DNA from 2 places in the Streptomyces sp. NPDC030893 genome. Region 2 is predicted to be linked to the other one. Evidence: riboswitches for the same ligand, from Rfam matches in the RefSeq annotation. Region 2 holds a riboswitch; the other holds the start of a gene.
What was found. Region 2 has a riboswitch for glycine ahead of gcvT (glycine cleavage system aminomethyltransferase GcvT). Riboswitches for the same ligand answer to the same signal wherever they lie in the genome.
Positions count from the first base shown of each region.

Region 1 (7,094 bases), on a different contig from region 2:
GACCGGCCAGGAAGCGCCCCGCACGGCGCGCCCCCGCCCGCCCGGCCGCGGTGTCCCGCTCGCTCTCCTCGTGCCCGCCCTGCTGGGCCTGGCCTTCCTTCTGGTGCCCCTCCTCGCCCTGCTCCTGCGGGCTCCCTGGCGCAGCCTGCCCGAGCAGCTGACCAGCCCCGAGGTCTGGGAGGCGCTGCGCCTGTCACTCCTGTGCGCCACGACGGCGACCGTGCTGAGCCTGCTCGTCGGCGTCCCGCTGGCCTGGCTGCTGGCCCGTACGGACTTCCCCGGCCGGGGCCTGGTCCGTGCCCTGGTGACGCTCCCGCTGGTGCTGCCGCCGGTGGTGGGAGGTGTCGCCCTGCTGCTCGCCCTCGGCCGCAACGGGGTCGTCGGCCAGTGGCTGGACGCGTGGTTCGGCATCACACTGCCGTTCACCACCACGGGCGTCGTCCTGGCCGAGACGTTCGTGGCGATGCCGTTCCTCGTCATCAGCGTCGAGGGCACGCTGCGGGCCGCCGACCCGCGCTACGAGGAGGCCGCCACCACCCTGGGCGCCTCCCGCTTCACCGCGTTCCGCCGCGTCACACTGCCGCTGATCGCTCCCGGTATCGCAGCCGGCGCCGTCCTGGCGTGGGCGCGGGCCCTCGGGGAGTTCGGCGCGACGATCACCTTCGCCGGCAACTTCCCCGGCCGCACCCAGACCATGCCGCTCGCCGTCTACCTCGCCCTGCAGAACGACCCGGCCGCGGCGATCGCCCTCAGCCTGGTGCTCCTCGCGGTGTCCATCGCCGTACTGGCCGGGCTGCGGGACCGCTGGATGAGGGCCGTCTGATGGTCATGCCGAACAGGTCCAGCGGGACGACCGGGCCCGCCGCCGAGGGGCTGGACGCGCACCTCGTCGTGGACCGCGGCGCGTTCCGCCTGGACATCGCGCTGACCGCCGCGCCCGGCGACGTCGTCGCCCTGCTCGGCCCGAACGGCGCGGGCAAGACGACCGCCCTGCGCGCCCTGGCCGGCCTCGCACCGCTCACCGCGGGCCGTCTGCGGCTGGACGGCACGGACCTGCGCCGGACACCCCCCGAGTCCCGCCCGGTGGGCGTCGTCTTCCAGGACTACCTGCTCTTTCCCCATCTGACCGCCCTCGACAACGTCGCCTTCGGACCGCGCTGCCGGGGCACCGGCAAGGCGGCGGCCCGCGCCCTGGCCGCCGAGTGGCTGGACCGGATGGGACTGGCCGGGCACGCGGACGCCAAGCCCCGGCGGCTCTCCGGCGGCCAGGCCCAGCGCGTGGCCCTCGCCCGCGCGCTGGCCACCCGCCCCCGGCTGCTGCTCCTGGACGAACCGCTCGCCGCCCTGGACGCCCGCACCCGGCTGGAGGTGCGCGCGCAGCTCCGCCGCCATCTGGCCGCGTTCGAGGCCGTCGCCGTCCTGGTCACGCACGACCCGCTGGACGCCATGGTGCTCGCCGACCGTCTGGTGGTCGTGGAGGACGGGCGCATCGTGCAGGAGGGCACGCCCGCCGACATCGCCCGGCACCCGCGCACCGAGTACATCGCCCAGCTGGTCGGCCTCAACCTGTACCGCGGGCAGGCCGAGGGCCACACGGTACGGCTCGACGCGGGGCCCGCCGTCAGCACCACCGAGGACCTCTCCGGGCCCGCCTTCGTGGCGTTCCCGCCCGGTGCGGTGACCCTCCACCGGGAACGGCCCACCGGCTCCAGCGCCCGCAACCTCTGGCAGTGCGCCATCGCCGGGCTGGAGAGCCACGGCGACCAGATCCGCGCGGAGCTCACCGGTGAGCTGTCCCTGGCCGCCGACCTCACCACGGTCGCCGCGGCCGAACTCGACCTCCGTCCGGGCGCACAGGTGTGGGCCGCGGTCAAGGCCGCACAGACGCACGCGTACCCGGCCTAGCCGCGCACGGTGCCCGGAAGCACGGGTTCACCGGGCGGCGTGGACGGCCATCGGCGGACCGAAGGGGCCCCGCCCGGCCACCCGGCCGGAGCGGAGCCCCTTGGACACCTCCGCGTCAGTCCTCGTACGCGTCCAGCGGCGGGCAGGAGCAGACGAGGTTCCGGTCGCCGTAGGCCTGGTCGATACGGCGGACCGGCGGCCAGTACTTGTCGGCGGCGCTCACCCCGGCCGGGAAGACGGCCTCCTCGCGCTCGTACGCGTGCTCCCACTCACCGCCGAGAGCGGCGGCGGTGTGCGGCGCGTTGCGCAGCGGGTTGTCGTGCGCGGGCCACTCACCGGAGCCGACCTTCTCGATCTCGGCACGGATCGCGATCATCGTCTCGCAGAACCGGTCGAGTTCGGTCAGGTCCTCGGACTCGGTGGGCTCGATCATCAGCGTGCCGGCCACCGGGAACGACATCGTCGGCGCGTGGAACCCGTAGTCGATCAGACGCTTGGCCACGTCGTCCACGGTCACGCCGGTCGCCTTGGTCAGCGGGCGCAGGTCGATGATGCACTCGTGCGCGACCAGGCCGCCGGGGCCGGTGTAGAGCACCGGGTAGTGCGGCTCCAGGCGCTTGGCGATGTAGTTGGCGCTGAGCACGGCCACCTGGGTGGCCCGCTTCAGGCCCTCGCCGCCCATGAGACGGACGTACGCCCACGAGATGGGCAGGATGCCCGCCGAACCCCACGGCGCCGCCGAGATGGGGCCCACGCCCGTCTCCGGCCCGGCCTCGGGCTGGAGCGGGTGGTTCGGCAGGTACGGGGCGAGGTGGGCCCGTACGCCGACCGGGCCGACGCCGGGACCGCCGCCGCCGTGCGGGATGCAGAACGTCTTGTGCAGGTTCAGGTGCGAGACGTCGCCGCCGAAGTGGCCGGGCTTGGCCAGACCGACCAGGGCGTTGAGGTTGGCGCCGTCCACGTACACCTGGCCGCCGGCCTCGTGCACCTCGGCGCAGATGTCGGCGACGTGCTCCTCGAACACACCGTGCGTCGAGGGGTACGTGATCATCAGCACCGCCAGCTGGTCGCGGTACTGCCCGATCTTCGCCCGCAGGTCCGCGACGTCGACCTCGCCGTCGTCGGACGTCTTGACGACGACGACCTTCATTCCGGCCATCACGGCGCTGGCGGCATTGGTGCCGTGCGCGGAGGACGGGATCAGGCAGACGGTGCGCTGCTCGTCGCCGTTGGCCCGGTGGTAGCCGCGGACGGCGAGCAGGCCGGCCAGCTCGCCCTGGGAACCGGCGTTGGGCTGGAGGGAGACCTTGTCGTAGCCGGTGACCTCGGCGAGACGCTCCTCCAGCTCACGGATGAGGGTGAGGTAGCCCTGCGCCTGCTCGGCGGGCACGAACGGGTGCAGCTGCCCGAACTCGGGCCAGGTGACCGGTTCCATCTCGGTGGTCGCGTTGAGCTTCATGGTGCAGGAGCCCAGCGGGATCATGCCGCGGTCCAGCGCGTAGTCGCGGTCGGCGAGGCGGCGCAGGTAGCGCAGCATCGCGGTCTCGGAGCGGTGCTGCTGGAAGACGGGGTGCGTCAGGTACTCGTCGTCGCGCAGCAGGGCGTCCGGCAGGGTGTCCGGGGCGGCCGCGTCCAGGGCCTCGATGTCGCCCTCGGCGCCGAAGGCGCTCCACACGGCGGTCAGCCGGTCGCGCGTGGTGGTCTCGTCGCAGGCGATGGAGACGTGGTCGGCGTCGACGAGACGCAGGTTGACGCCGTTGTCACGGGCGGCGGCCACGACCTCGGCGGCCCGCCCGGCGACGCGCACGGTCAGCGTGTCGAAGTAGGAGCCGTGCACGATCTCGGCTCCGGCGGCCCGCAGCCCCTCGGCGAGGACCGTGGCGTACCGGTGGGTGCGCCGGGCGATGACCCGCAGACCCTCGGGGCCGTGGTAGACGGCGTACATCCCGGCCATGACGGCCAGCAGCACCTGGGCGGTGCAGATGTTGCTGGTGGCCTTCTCACGGCGGATGTGCTGCTCACGGGTCTGCAGGGCGAGGCGGTAGGCCTTGTGTCCGTCCACGTCGACGGAGACGCCGACGAGACGGCCGGGCAGGCTGCGCGCCATCTTCTCCTGCACCGCCATGTAGCCGGCGTGCGGTCCGCCGAAGCCCATCGGCACACCGAAACGCTGGGTGGTGCCGACGGCGATGTCCGCGCCCAGCTCGCCGGGCGACTTCAGCAGGGTGAGGGCGAGCAGGTCCGCGGCGACGGTGACGAGCGCGCCCAGCTCGTGCGCCTGGTCGATGACCGGCTTGATGTCGCGCACGGCACCGGAGGCGCCCGGGTACTGGATCAGCACGCCGTTGATCTCGCGCTCGGCGAGCCCGGCGGGGATGCCGTCGCTCAGGTCGGCGACGACGACCTCCACCCCGGTCGGCTCGGCACGCGTCTCGATCACGGCGATGGTCTGCGGCAGGGCGTCCGCGTCGACCAGGAACAGGCCCTTCTTGTTCCTGCCCATGCGCCGCGACAGCGCCATCGCCTCGGCGGCGGCGGTGCCCTCGTCGAGCAGGGAGGCACCGGAGGTGGGCAGGCCGGTGAGCTCGGCGACCACGGTCTGGAAGTTCAGCAGCGCCTCGAGCCGGCCCTGGGAGATCTCCGGCTGGTAGGGCGTGTAGGCCGTGTACCAGGCGGGGTTCTCCATCACGTTGCGCAGGATGACGGGCGGTGTGAAGGTGCCGTAGTAGCCGAGCCCGATCATGGACCCGAGCACCTCGTTGCGGTCGGCCAGGGTCCGCAGCTCGGCCAGCACCTCGGCCTCGCTCCGCGCACCGGGCAGGTCCAGCGCCTCGGCGTTCTTGATCACATCCGGCACGGCGGCGGCGGTCAGCTCGTCCAGCGAGCCGTAGCCGACCTGGGCGAGCATCTTGGCCCGGGCCTCGTGGTCGGGGCCGATGTGGCGCTGTTCGAAGGGGATTCCCCGTTCGAGTTCGGAGAGCGGAGTGCGAGGGGCGGTCATTGAGGAGGCCTCCTGGTCCGACGACCTTCGAGGGGCACCACGGCGCAGGTGCCCGGACGGCCTCCCCCTCTGTCATCTCAACCTGAGAGCTTCACCGGAACGCCCGGGGCGGTCCGGTTTTCACCGTCGGTGAGAGCGGAAGCCGTCGACACCCGCCCTGCTTTCCAGAGTGACCTCGTCCGTGCGGTACGTGTGCCTGAGAGATTCCGGGGAGGATTTGCTCCTTCGGCGCCTCCGGTGGTGCCTGGAGGGCTCTCCCGCACGGGGTCAGCGGCCGATTGCCAGCGTACCAGCGAGCACAACACCGGGGCTTCGAGTGGCCGCACCGCCGATTCTGCCGTTTTGTAGTGCTTACGGATGAGTTTGCGACCAGTGGAGGGCCCGTGCAGACCGACATCGATCCGCGCCACCTGATCGGCCGCAAGGCGTTCGACCGCACCGGAAACCGGATCGGCACCATCGACGAGGTGTATCTCGACGACGCCACCGGCGTACCGGAGTGGGCGGCGATACGCACCGGCCTGTTCAGCCGGGACGCCTTCGTCCCCCTGGAGCCCAGCGAACTGATCGACGGCGCCCTCCACGTGCCGTTCGAACGGGCCCTGATCAAGGACGCACCCGACTTCGGTGTGGGCCGCCATCTCTCCCCCGAGCAGGAACTTCAGCTCTACCACCACTACGGTCTGGACGTCGCCGCGCCCCCTCCGCTGGAGGACCGCGACTTCGGCAGGCTGGCGGGCAAGGACAAGCAGGTCTGACCCGCCGCCCCGCTCACCCGCTCCCGTCGCCGGCTCTCGCGCTCTCGTCCTCCCCCGGTCCCGGTGACACCAGCGGCAGCGGATCCGCCGGTTCCAGGGCCGGGTCGTCGGTGCGGAAGGTCCTCACCCGGCCCGGCCGGGAATCGGGCGTCTCGAAGCGGACGGTGACCCGGCCCAGCCCACTGCCCTGCACCCAGCCGTGCCCGTACGCGCTGTGCCGCACGTCGTGCCCGGCCGGCCAGCGCCGCTCGGCGGGGACCGGGCTCGCCGCCTCCTGCGCGGCCTCGGGCGCCTCGTGAGCGGATTCCTCCCCGGCCACGCCCGCCGCCTGCGCGAACAGGTCCTCCTGGGTGTAGTCGGCCAGTCCGCTGACTCCCACCCCGAGCAGCCGCACCCCGCCCGTGGTGTCGACCGCGTCCAGCAGCCGCGCGGCGGCCTCGCGCACCACCGCGGGATCGTCCGTGGGCCCCCGCAGCGTCTCGGACCGGGTGAGCGTGGAGAAGTCGTACCGCCGCACCTTGAGCACGATCGTGCGTCCCGACAGACCGGCCCCGCGCAGTCTGCGCACGCACCGGTCGGCGAGCCGCACGACCTCCGCGGCGACCCGCACCCGGTCGTGGATGTCCACGTCGTAGGTGTCCTCCACCGACACCGACTTGGCCTCCCGCTCGGCCACCACCGGCCGCTCGTCCCGCGCCAGCGCCATCGCGAACAGCGCGTGCCCATGGGCCTTGCCCAGTAGCCGTACGAGTTCGTCCTCCCCCGCCTCGGCGAGTTCGCCGACCGTGTGGATCCCGGCCCGGCGCAGATGGTCACCGGTCGCCGGGCCCACACCGGGCAGGGTGCGCACGGACAGCGGTGCCAGCAGCGCACGCTCCGTGCCCGGCTCGATCAGCACCAGCCCGTCCGGCTTCGCCTGCTCCGAGGCGATCTTCGCGAGCATCTTGGAGACGGCCAGCCCCACCGAACCGGTGAGCCCCGTGACCTCCCGTATGTCCGCGCGCAGCTTCGCCCCGGCCAGACGGGCCGACCGCTCGTCCCAGGCGCTGCCGCCGGCCTCCAGGTCCACGAAGGCCTCGTCCAGGCTGAGCGGCTCCACCAGCGGCGACATGGCCCGCAGCAGGCCCATCACCTGCTCGCTGATGGACCGGTAGAGGGCGAACCTCGGCACCAGGTACGCGGCGTTGGGCGCGAGCCTCCGGGCCTGCGCCATGGGCATCGCCGAGTGGACGCCGAAGATCCGTGCCTCGTACGAGGCGGTGGCGACCACACCGCGCGGCCCGAGCCCGCCCACGACGACGGCCTTCCCGCGCAGACTCGGCTTGGACGCCTGCTCCACCGAGGCGAAGAAGGCATCCATGTCGAGATGCAGGATCGTGGGCGCGGCTCTCACGTGTCCGATGCTGCCCTACGCCACTGACAATGCCCTG
Region 1 covers NZ_JBVIFC010000013.1:215,208-222,301, forward strand. Annotated here, with positions in the region: gene ACZ434_RS24100 (ABC transporter permease) at 1-823, shown strand, start outside; gene ACZ434_RS24105 (ABC transporter ATP-binding protein) at 829-1,905, shown strand; gene gcvP (aminomethyl-transferring glycine dehydrogenase) at 2,021-4,906, opposite strand; glycine riboswitch at 5,081-5,176, opposite strand; gene ACZ434_RS24115 (PRC-barrel domain-containing protein) at 5,290-5,664, shown strand; partial or broken gene ACZ434_RS24120 (DNA polymerase IV) at 5,583-7,057, opposite strand.
Region 1: another riboswitch for glycine. It lies ahead of gcvP (aminomethyl-transferring glycine dehydrogenase); the one in region 2 lies ahead of gcvT (glycine cleavage system aminomethyltransferase GcvT).

Region 2 (7,094 bases):
TCGATCTCGAGCTTCTCCTCCCCGGCCTTCTTCAGCAGACCCTTGGCCGCGGCGGTGTCGAACGGGTACTTCGTGACGTTCTTGGAGTAGCCCGCGATGGTGTCCGGCATGAACTGGTCGGCCACCTTGCCGCCCTCGGGCAGCTGGGTCTTGACCAGGTTCTCCTTGTCGATCGCCTGCGCGATCGCCTGGCGGACTTCCTTCTTCTTGAGCGCCGGGTTGGCCTCCTGGCTCATGCCCACGTAGAAGAGGTTGAAGACGCCACGGGTCGGGACGACGTAGCCCTCCTTCTTGAGGGTCTCGACGTCGGCCGGGGCGACCAGGTCGTAGCCGTCGATGTCACCGGCCTGGAGCGCCTGGCGGCGGCCCTCCTCGGTGTCGATGGTGCGGAAGACCAGGTTCTTGATCTTCGCCTTGTCGCCCCAGTAGTCGTCGAAGCGCTCAAGGGTGACTTCCTTGTTGCCCTTGTTCCACTTCGTGATCTTGTACGGGCCGGTACCGGCGACCGTGCCGGCCTCCTGGCTGTACTTGGGGTACGTGATGGCGTCGCCCTTGGCGGAGGCGTCCTGCTTCTTGTACGCCTCGATGGCCTTCGGCGAGTGGATCGCGAGGGCGTTGAGGGAGAAGCCGCCGGGGAGGTTGGCGGAGGGCTTCTTGACCTCGATGACGGCGGTGTTCTCGTCCTTCGCGGTGCAGGACTTGTAGTTCGCCTCGGGCGTCTCGGGGTCCTCGTTCTTCGCGAAGCCGCCCATGATGGTCTGCCAGTAGTAGGAGACCGCGCTGGACTGGTAGGTGCCCGTCCAGTTGAACCAGTGGTCGTAGTTGGCGCAGACGGCCGCGGCGTTGAGCTTCTCGCCGTCGTGGAACTTCACGTCCTTGCGGAGGTTGAAGGTCCAGACGGTGCCCGCGTCGTTGCTCGACCAGGTCTCGGCGAGACCGCCGACCAGCTCGGTGCCGCCGGACTCGTGCTCGAGCAGGGCCTCGAACGCCTGGCGCGTCACACGGAAGGTTTCGCCGTCGCTCGCGAGGGCAGGGTCCAGGGAACCCGGGTCACCGGCACCGGCGAAGACGAAGGTGTCCTTGTCGCCACTGCTTTCGTTGTCACTGTCCCGCTCGCTGGAGCAGCCCGTGGCAATCAGACCGACCGCCACCGCGGCCGTGATCGCCCGAGCGACTCGGGACTTGGGTATGCGCATATTGGGGCCACTCCGGGTCCGCTATGTGGATGCATCTTGACCGCCCGAACACTACTCACGTTCGCAGGGAGTCAGGAACAGTCCGGATACCGGTGATACCTACCTGAGATCTGAACACTTGACATATGGGGCGGTTCAGGCGCTCCCCCGCCGGGTTTCGACCCCGCGGACACGGAGCGCAGCCGCCCAAGGCCGGTTCTGCGACCGGCTGTCGGCGTGGAGACCGGGTGAAACCGCAGGTGACAGGGGGTCAGTGGGTGGTCGCTGAGTGCGCATGGCCGAAAACCTGACGGAAAATCACCTACGGGCGGGCCGAGGTCCGGACCATGTCGGAGCATGTGTCCACATCGTGGACACGGTGACGCTGAGTCAGCGCGGGCGAGGACGTGGCGCGACCCGGTGAGCGCGTCAGGATGTACGGATACGACCCGGTCAGCGCTGGTGCGCGGGCGGGTAGCCGTACCCCGCGGCGGGGGGCCGGGCGGCGCCGTGCGCCTCACGGTCGTAGAAGGGCCGGGCGTTGGCGCGCAGCCACATCGCGACCGGGTCGTGCTCGTCGGACATCGCGACGGTCGACACGGGCAGTCCGTCCGGGACGGCGCCCAGGGACTGCTGCATCATCGCCCGCACCGCGTCCACGGCGGGCGGGGAGGTGTCGTACACGTCCAGGCCGATGGCGAGGTACGGGGCGCCCAGCGCGGGCTGCACCCAGGCCCGGCGCAGGGCGCGGACGGCGGGGGTGCGGTGGGCGTTCTGCGCGAGGAGGGCGTAGAACTGAGGGATCTCGATGGCCGGTTCGGACAGTCTCAGCGGCCCCGCGGGCTGACGGTCCAGACCGCCGGCGATCCGGCGCAGATCCAGCCAGGGGATGCCGACGCCGCCGCCGGGGGCGTGCGGATTGAGCCAGAGACCGTAGCGGTCGGGGTAGAGCGCGCGGGCCGCTTCGAGGCCGTCGACGACCTCGTAGGACCGGTTCCAGCCGCTGGCGGAGAGCTCCTGCGCGGAGGTGACACAGGGCGCGTAGCCGAGGCCGTCCACCTCCATGTTCCCGTACTGGGCGTCGGGGGAGCCGGCCTGGCCGTGCCACAGCAGCATCCAGACCTGGCCGGACGAGGGGGTGGCCAGGGCGCGCAGCAACGCCTCGTAGGCGTCGTAACGCCCGGGCGTCACCTGGCGCAGCATGTGCTCGACCTGTCCGGCCGCCGCGGTGCCAGCGCTCACTTTGTATCGCCCCTCCGTACAACCTCGCCAGCGGATGAACCTAGCGTAAGCCTCCGGCGGATGGGCGGGGTGGGCTGTGCAGCGCCGGGTGGTTTCGGGGGGCGCGGGAGAGCTCGGGGGCTACGCATCGTCGGGCGGGTGCGGGTTTGTTGTGGTTGATCGCGCCCGCGCGGCGGAGCCGCATCTCAGTACGGTCCCGCGCCCCTTCGGGGCGCTAGTGGTGGCGGGTGTAGAAGGGGGTGACCCTGGTGTGGAGCCAGTCGGCCACCGGGTCCTGGGCGATGTCCATGAGGACGAGGTTGACCGGCCAGGGGGTCGGGGTGCGGCCCAGGGCTCGGCCGAGGGCGTCCAGGGGGAGGGTGCGTACCTCGCCCTCCCAGTGGGAGAGTTCCACGCCGACGAAGAGGACGGGCGCCTCCGTCTCGATCGCGGCCAGGCAGCGGCGGGCGGTCGTCACCACGCCGGTGGCCTCGAACTCCTCCGAGGCGGCCGCCAGGAAGTCCACCGGGTCCTCCTGCCAGTCGGGTTCGAACAGGCGGACCCGGCCGCCGCTCGCCGCGCCGTCCAGCGGGGTGTGTCCGGCCCGGCACAGTTCGGCCACGGCCGGCGGCGGCAGCGGTACGGCGACCACGCCACCGGGGTTCACCGCGATCCCAGCCTGCGGCGGCAGCCCGCGGGCGAACTCCACGGCGGGGGCGATCGTGTACGACATGTGGGAGCCGACGACCCGGCGGAACTGTTCCTCGGAGGTGAAGACGGGGACGTAGGCCTGGCCGTCGATCTCCAGGGTGGGCAGGTCCAGCGGGCCGCTGTGCGGGCCGCCGCCGTTCGGCAGCGGGACCCAGACGAAGCTGCGGCCCAGTACCTCGATGATCCGGCTCCCCGCCGAGGGGACGCCGAGCGAGGCGGAGAGCACCTCCTCCAGCTCGTTGCCGGGCCATCCGCCGTGCGGATGGGGGTGCGTCTGGGCCGGGAACGCCGGGAAGTCCATCTTTCGTCTACCGCCTGCCTGGAACCACTGCTGTGGGCGGCAAGGTTATCCGGTCAGCCCGCGAAGCCGATCCGGCGCAGTGCGTCCGCCGCGTGCCGGTCCACCAGCACCGCCGAGCCGCAGTCCGCGGGCAGCCATCCGCGCTCCACCGCGCGCAGCAGCCGCTCGCTCGCCGCGCGGTGCCGCCGGAACGCGTACCGGGAGACCCCGCGCCCGCGCTCGCGCTGGCCGGCCAGGGCCTGCTGCGGGGTGACGTCGAGCAGGAGCAGATGCAGGCGCGCCCCCCGGCGGCGGGCCTCGCGGGCCAGCCAGCGCCGCACCCAGGCCTGGGTGCCGCAGTCGTGCACGACGACCGCCGCCCCGGCGCGCAGCGCGCGGCGCAGACCGGCGTAGTGGGCGAGGCGTACCAGGGGGCGGTAGACGGCGTAGGGCAGCAGGCCGGGCATGCGGCGGTCCCAGCGGTCGCGGGTGTCCTGGGAGTCGATGCGGGTGCCGCGCACCGTGCGGCGCATCAGCGTGGACTTGCCGCTGCCGGGCAGTCCGGTGACCACGACGAGGTCGCGGGGCCCGAAGAGCAGGGCGCGCGGGCTGCGGCCGTCCCGGCCGCGCAGATCGCGGACGAGGGGCGCCGGCAGTGCGCCGGAGTCCCTGCCGGCCCGGTCGGCCGACTGCGGGGGCAGCGTGACGCCCGTGGTGGCGGCGCACGCCGTGGTCCTGTTCACCGTGTTGGTCCTCCCCTGGGACCGGCTGTGAGTCCGGTTCCCCGCCGAGTGTAAAGAGAAGGTAATGCCCCGGTCTCCCGTTTCCGTGCCTTTCCCGCAACAGGCCTGTCACAGCTCCCTGTGACCGTGCCCGTACAACCTGTGCATCCCAGGAAAGGGTCCCCCTGCCGCACGCTCAAGATGCGTGCAATGATGTGCGCGCCAACTGCATACCGGCCGTTTGAATCCGCGCGGGAGAGTCCCCGGCACCGTTTGCCGCCGGGGCGCCGAAGGAGCAAGTCCCTCCCTTGAATCTCTCAGGCCCCGTTACCGCGCGGGCGAGGCACATCTGAAAAGCGGGCCGCTGCAGCCGTGCTCCAGTGGCTCCACCCAAGGTGCAAGCCGTGCTCCTCCGCTGTGCGGGCGGTCATGGCGAACCTCTCAGGTTCCGATGACAGATGGGGAGGAAGTGCCCTCGCCCTTCATGCCTCCTGGGAGACCGACCGATGAGCAGTACCGAACCTCGCCGGACCGCGCTCGATGCCCTGCACCGGTCGCTCGGTGCGACGATGACCGACTTCGCCGGCTGGGACATGCCCCTGCGCTACGGCTCCGAGCGCGACGAGCACAACGCCGTGCGCACGAAGGCCGGCCTCTTCGACCTCTCGCACATGGGCGAGATCGCGGTCGCCGGCCCGCAGGCCGCCGCGCTCCTCGACCATGCCCTCGTCGGCAACATCGGCGGTGTGAAGCCCGGCCGCGCCCGCTACACCATGATCTGCCGCGAGGACGGCGGCATCCTGGACGACCTGATCGTCTACCGGCTCGGCGAGACGGAGTTCCTGGTCGTCGCCAACGCCTCCAACGCGCAGACGGTGCTGGACGCGCTCGTCGAGCGCTCGGCCGGTTTCGACGCCGAGGTCCGCGACGACCGTGACGCCTACGCGCTGCTCGCGGTGCAGGGCCCCGAGTCGCAGGGCATCCTCGCCTCGCTCACCGACGCCGACCTGGACGGCCTGAAGTACTACGCCGGTCTGCCCGGCACGGTCGCCGGTGTCCCCGCGCTCATCGCCCGCACGGGGTACACCGGCGAGGACGGCTTCGAGCTGTTCGTGAAGCCGGAGCACGCGGTGGAGCTGTGGCAGGCGCTGACCAAGGCCGGCGAGGGCGCGGGCCTGGTCCCGTGCGGGCTGTCCTGCCGGGACACGCTCCGCCTGGAGGCGGGCATGCCGCTGTACGGGAACGAACTGAGCCCCTCCCTGACGCCCTTCGACGCCGGTTTCGGCCGGGTGGTGAAGTTCGAGAAGGAGGGCGACTTCGTGGGCCGCGCGGCGCTGGCCGAGGCCGCCGAGCGGGCCGCGGCGCAGCCGCCCCGCGTCCTGGTCGGCCTGGTCGCCGAGGGCCGCCGCGTCCCGCGCGCCGGGTACGCGGTGGTGGCGGGCGGCGAGGTGATCGGCGAGGTCACCTCCGGCGCCCCCTCCCCCACCCTGGGCAAGCCGATCGCCATGGCGTACGTCGACCCGGCGCACGCGGCGCCCGGCACCGAGGGCGTCGGCGTGGACATCCGCGGCAGCCACGAGCCGTACGAGGTCGTGGCGCTGCCGTTCTACAAGCGGCGGAAGTGACACCGTCGTCGGACGCCCCGCGCGCCTGAGGTGAGCAGGTCGTGCCTGCTCACGGGCGCCGCGCGCAGCCCCCTCAGTCATCCGTCATCCCCCTGTACAGGAGAATTCAGGCCATGAGCAACCCCACGCAGCTGCGTTACAGCAAGGAGCACGAGTGGCTGACGGCCGCCGAGGACGGCGTGTCGACGGTCGGCATCACGGAGCACGCGGCCAACGCGCTCGGCGACGTGGTCTTCGTCCAGCTCCCCGAGGTCGGTGACACCGTGACCGCGGGCGAGACCTGCGGCGAGCTGGAGTCGACCAAGTCGGTCAGCGACCTCTACTCCCCGGTCAGCGGTGAGATCACCGAGGTCAACGAGGACGTCGTGAACGACCCGTCGCTGGTGAACTCGGCGCCGTTCGGGGACGGCTGGCTGTTCAAGGTGCGCGTCACCGACGAGCAGGCCGACCTGATGACCGCCGCCGAGTACGAAGCCGCGATCGCGGGCTGAGGAGTCGTATCCGTATGTCGCTTCTGAACACGCCCCTGCACGAACTCGACCCCGCGGTGGCCGCCGCGGTCGACGCCGAACTGCACCGTCAGCAGTCCACCCTCGAGATGATCGCCTCGGAGAACTTCGCCCCGGTCGCGGTCATGGAGGCCCAGGGCTCGGTCCTGACGAACAAGTACGCCGAGGGCTACCCCGGCCGCCGCTACTACGGCGGCTGCGAGCACGTCGACGTGATCGAGCAGATCGCGATCGACCGGGTCAAGGAGCTCTTCGGCGCCGAGCACGCCAACGTGCAGCCGCACTCGGGTGCGCAGGCCAACGCGGCCGCGATGTTCGCGCTGCTCAAGCCCGGTGACACGATCATGGGCCTGAACCTCGCGCACGGCGGGCACCTGACCCACGGCATGAAGATCAACTTCTCCGGCAAGCTCTACAACGTGGTCGCCTACCACGTCGGCGACGACGGCCGGGTCGACATGGCCGAGGTGGAGCGCCTGGCCAAGGAGAACAAGCCGAAGCTGATCGTGGCCGGCTGGTCGGCGTACCCGCGCCGGCTGGACTTCGCGGCGTTCCGCCGGATCGCGGACGAGGTCGGCGCGTACCTCATGGTCGACATGGCGCACTTCGCCGGTCTGGTCGCCGCGGGTCTGCACCCGAACCCGGTGCCGCACGCCCACGTGGTGACGACCACCACGCACAAGACCCTCGGCGGTCCGCGCGGCGGTGTGATCCTCTCCACGGCCGAGCTGGCCAAGAAGATCAACTCCGCGGTCTTCCCCGGTCAGCAGGGCGGTCCGCTGGAGCACGTGGTCGCCGCCAAGGCGGTCGCCTTCAAGGTGTGCGCCACCGAGGAGTTCAAGGAGCGCCAG
Region 2 covers NZ_JBVIFC010000007.1:268,522-275,615, forward strand. Annotated here, with positions in the region: gene ACZ434_RS16780 (ABC transporter substrate-binding protein) at 1-1,196, opposite strand, end outside; gene ACZ434_RS16785 (enhanced serine sensitivity protein SseB C-terminal domain-containing protein) at 1,629-2,417, opposite strand; gene ACZ434_RS16790 (enhanced serine sensitivity protein SseB) at 2,632-3,408, opposite strand; gene ACZ434_RS16795 (AAA family ATPase) at 3,462-4,130, opposite strand; glycine riboswitch at 4,352-4,452, shown strand; glycine riboswitch at 4,453-4,577, shown strand; gene gcvT (glycine cleavage system aminomethyltransferase GcvT) at 4,616-5,734, shown strand; gene gcvH (glycine cleavage system protein GcvH) at 5,848-6,225, shown strand; gene glyA (serine hydroxymethyltransferase) at 6,240-7,094, shown strand, end outside.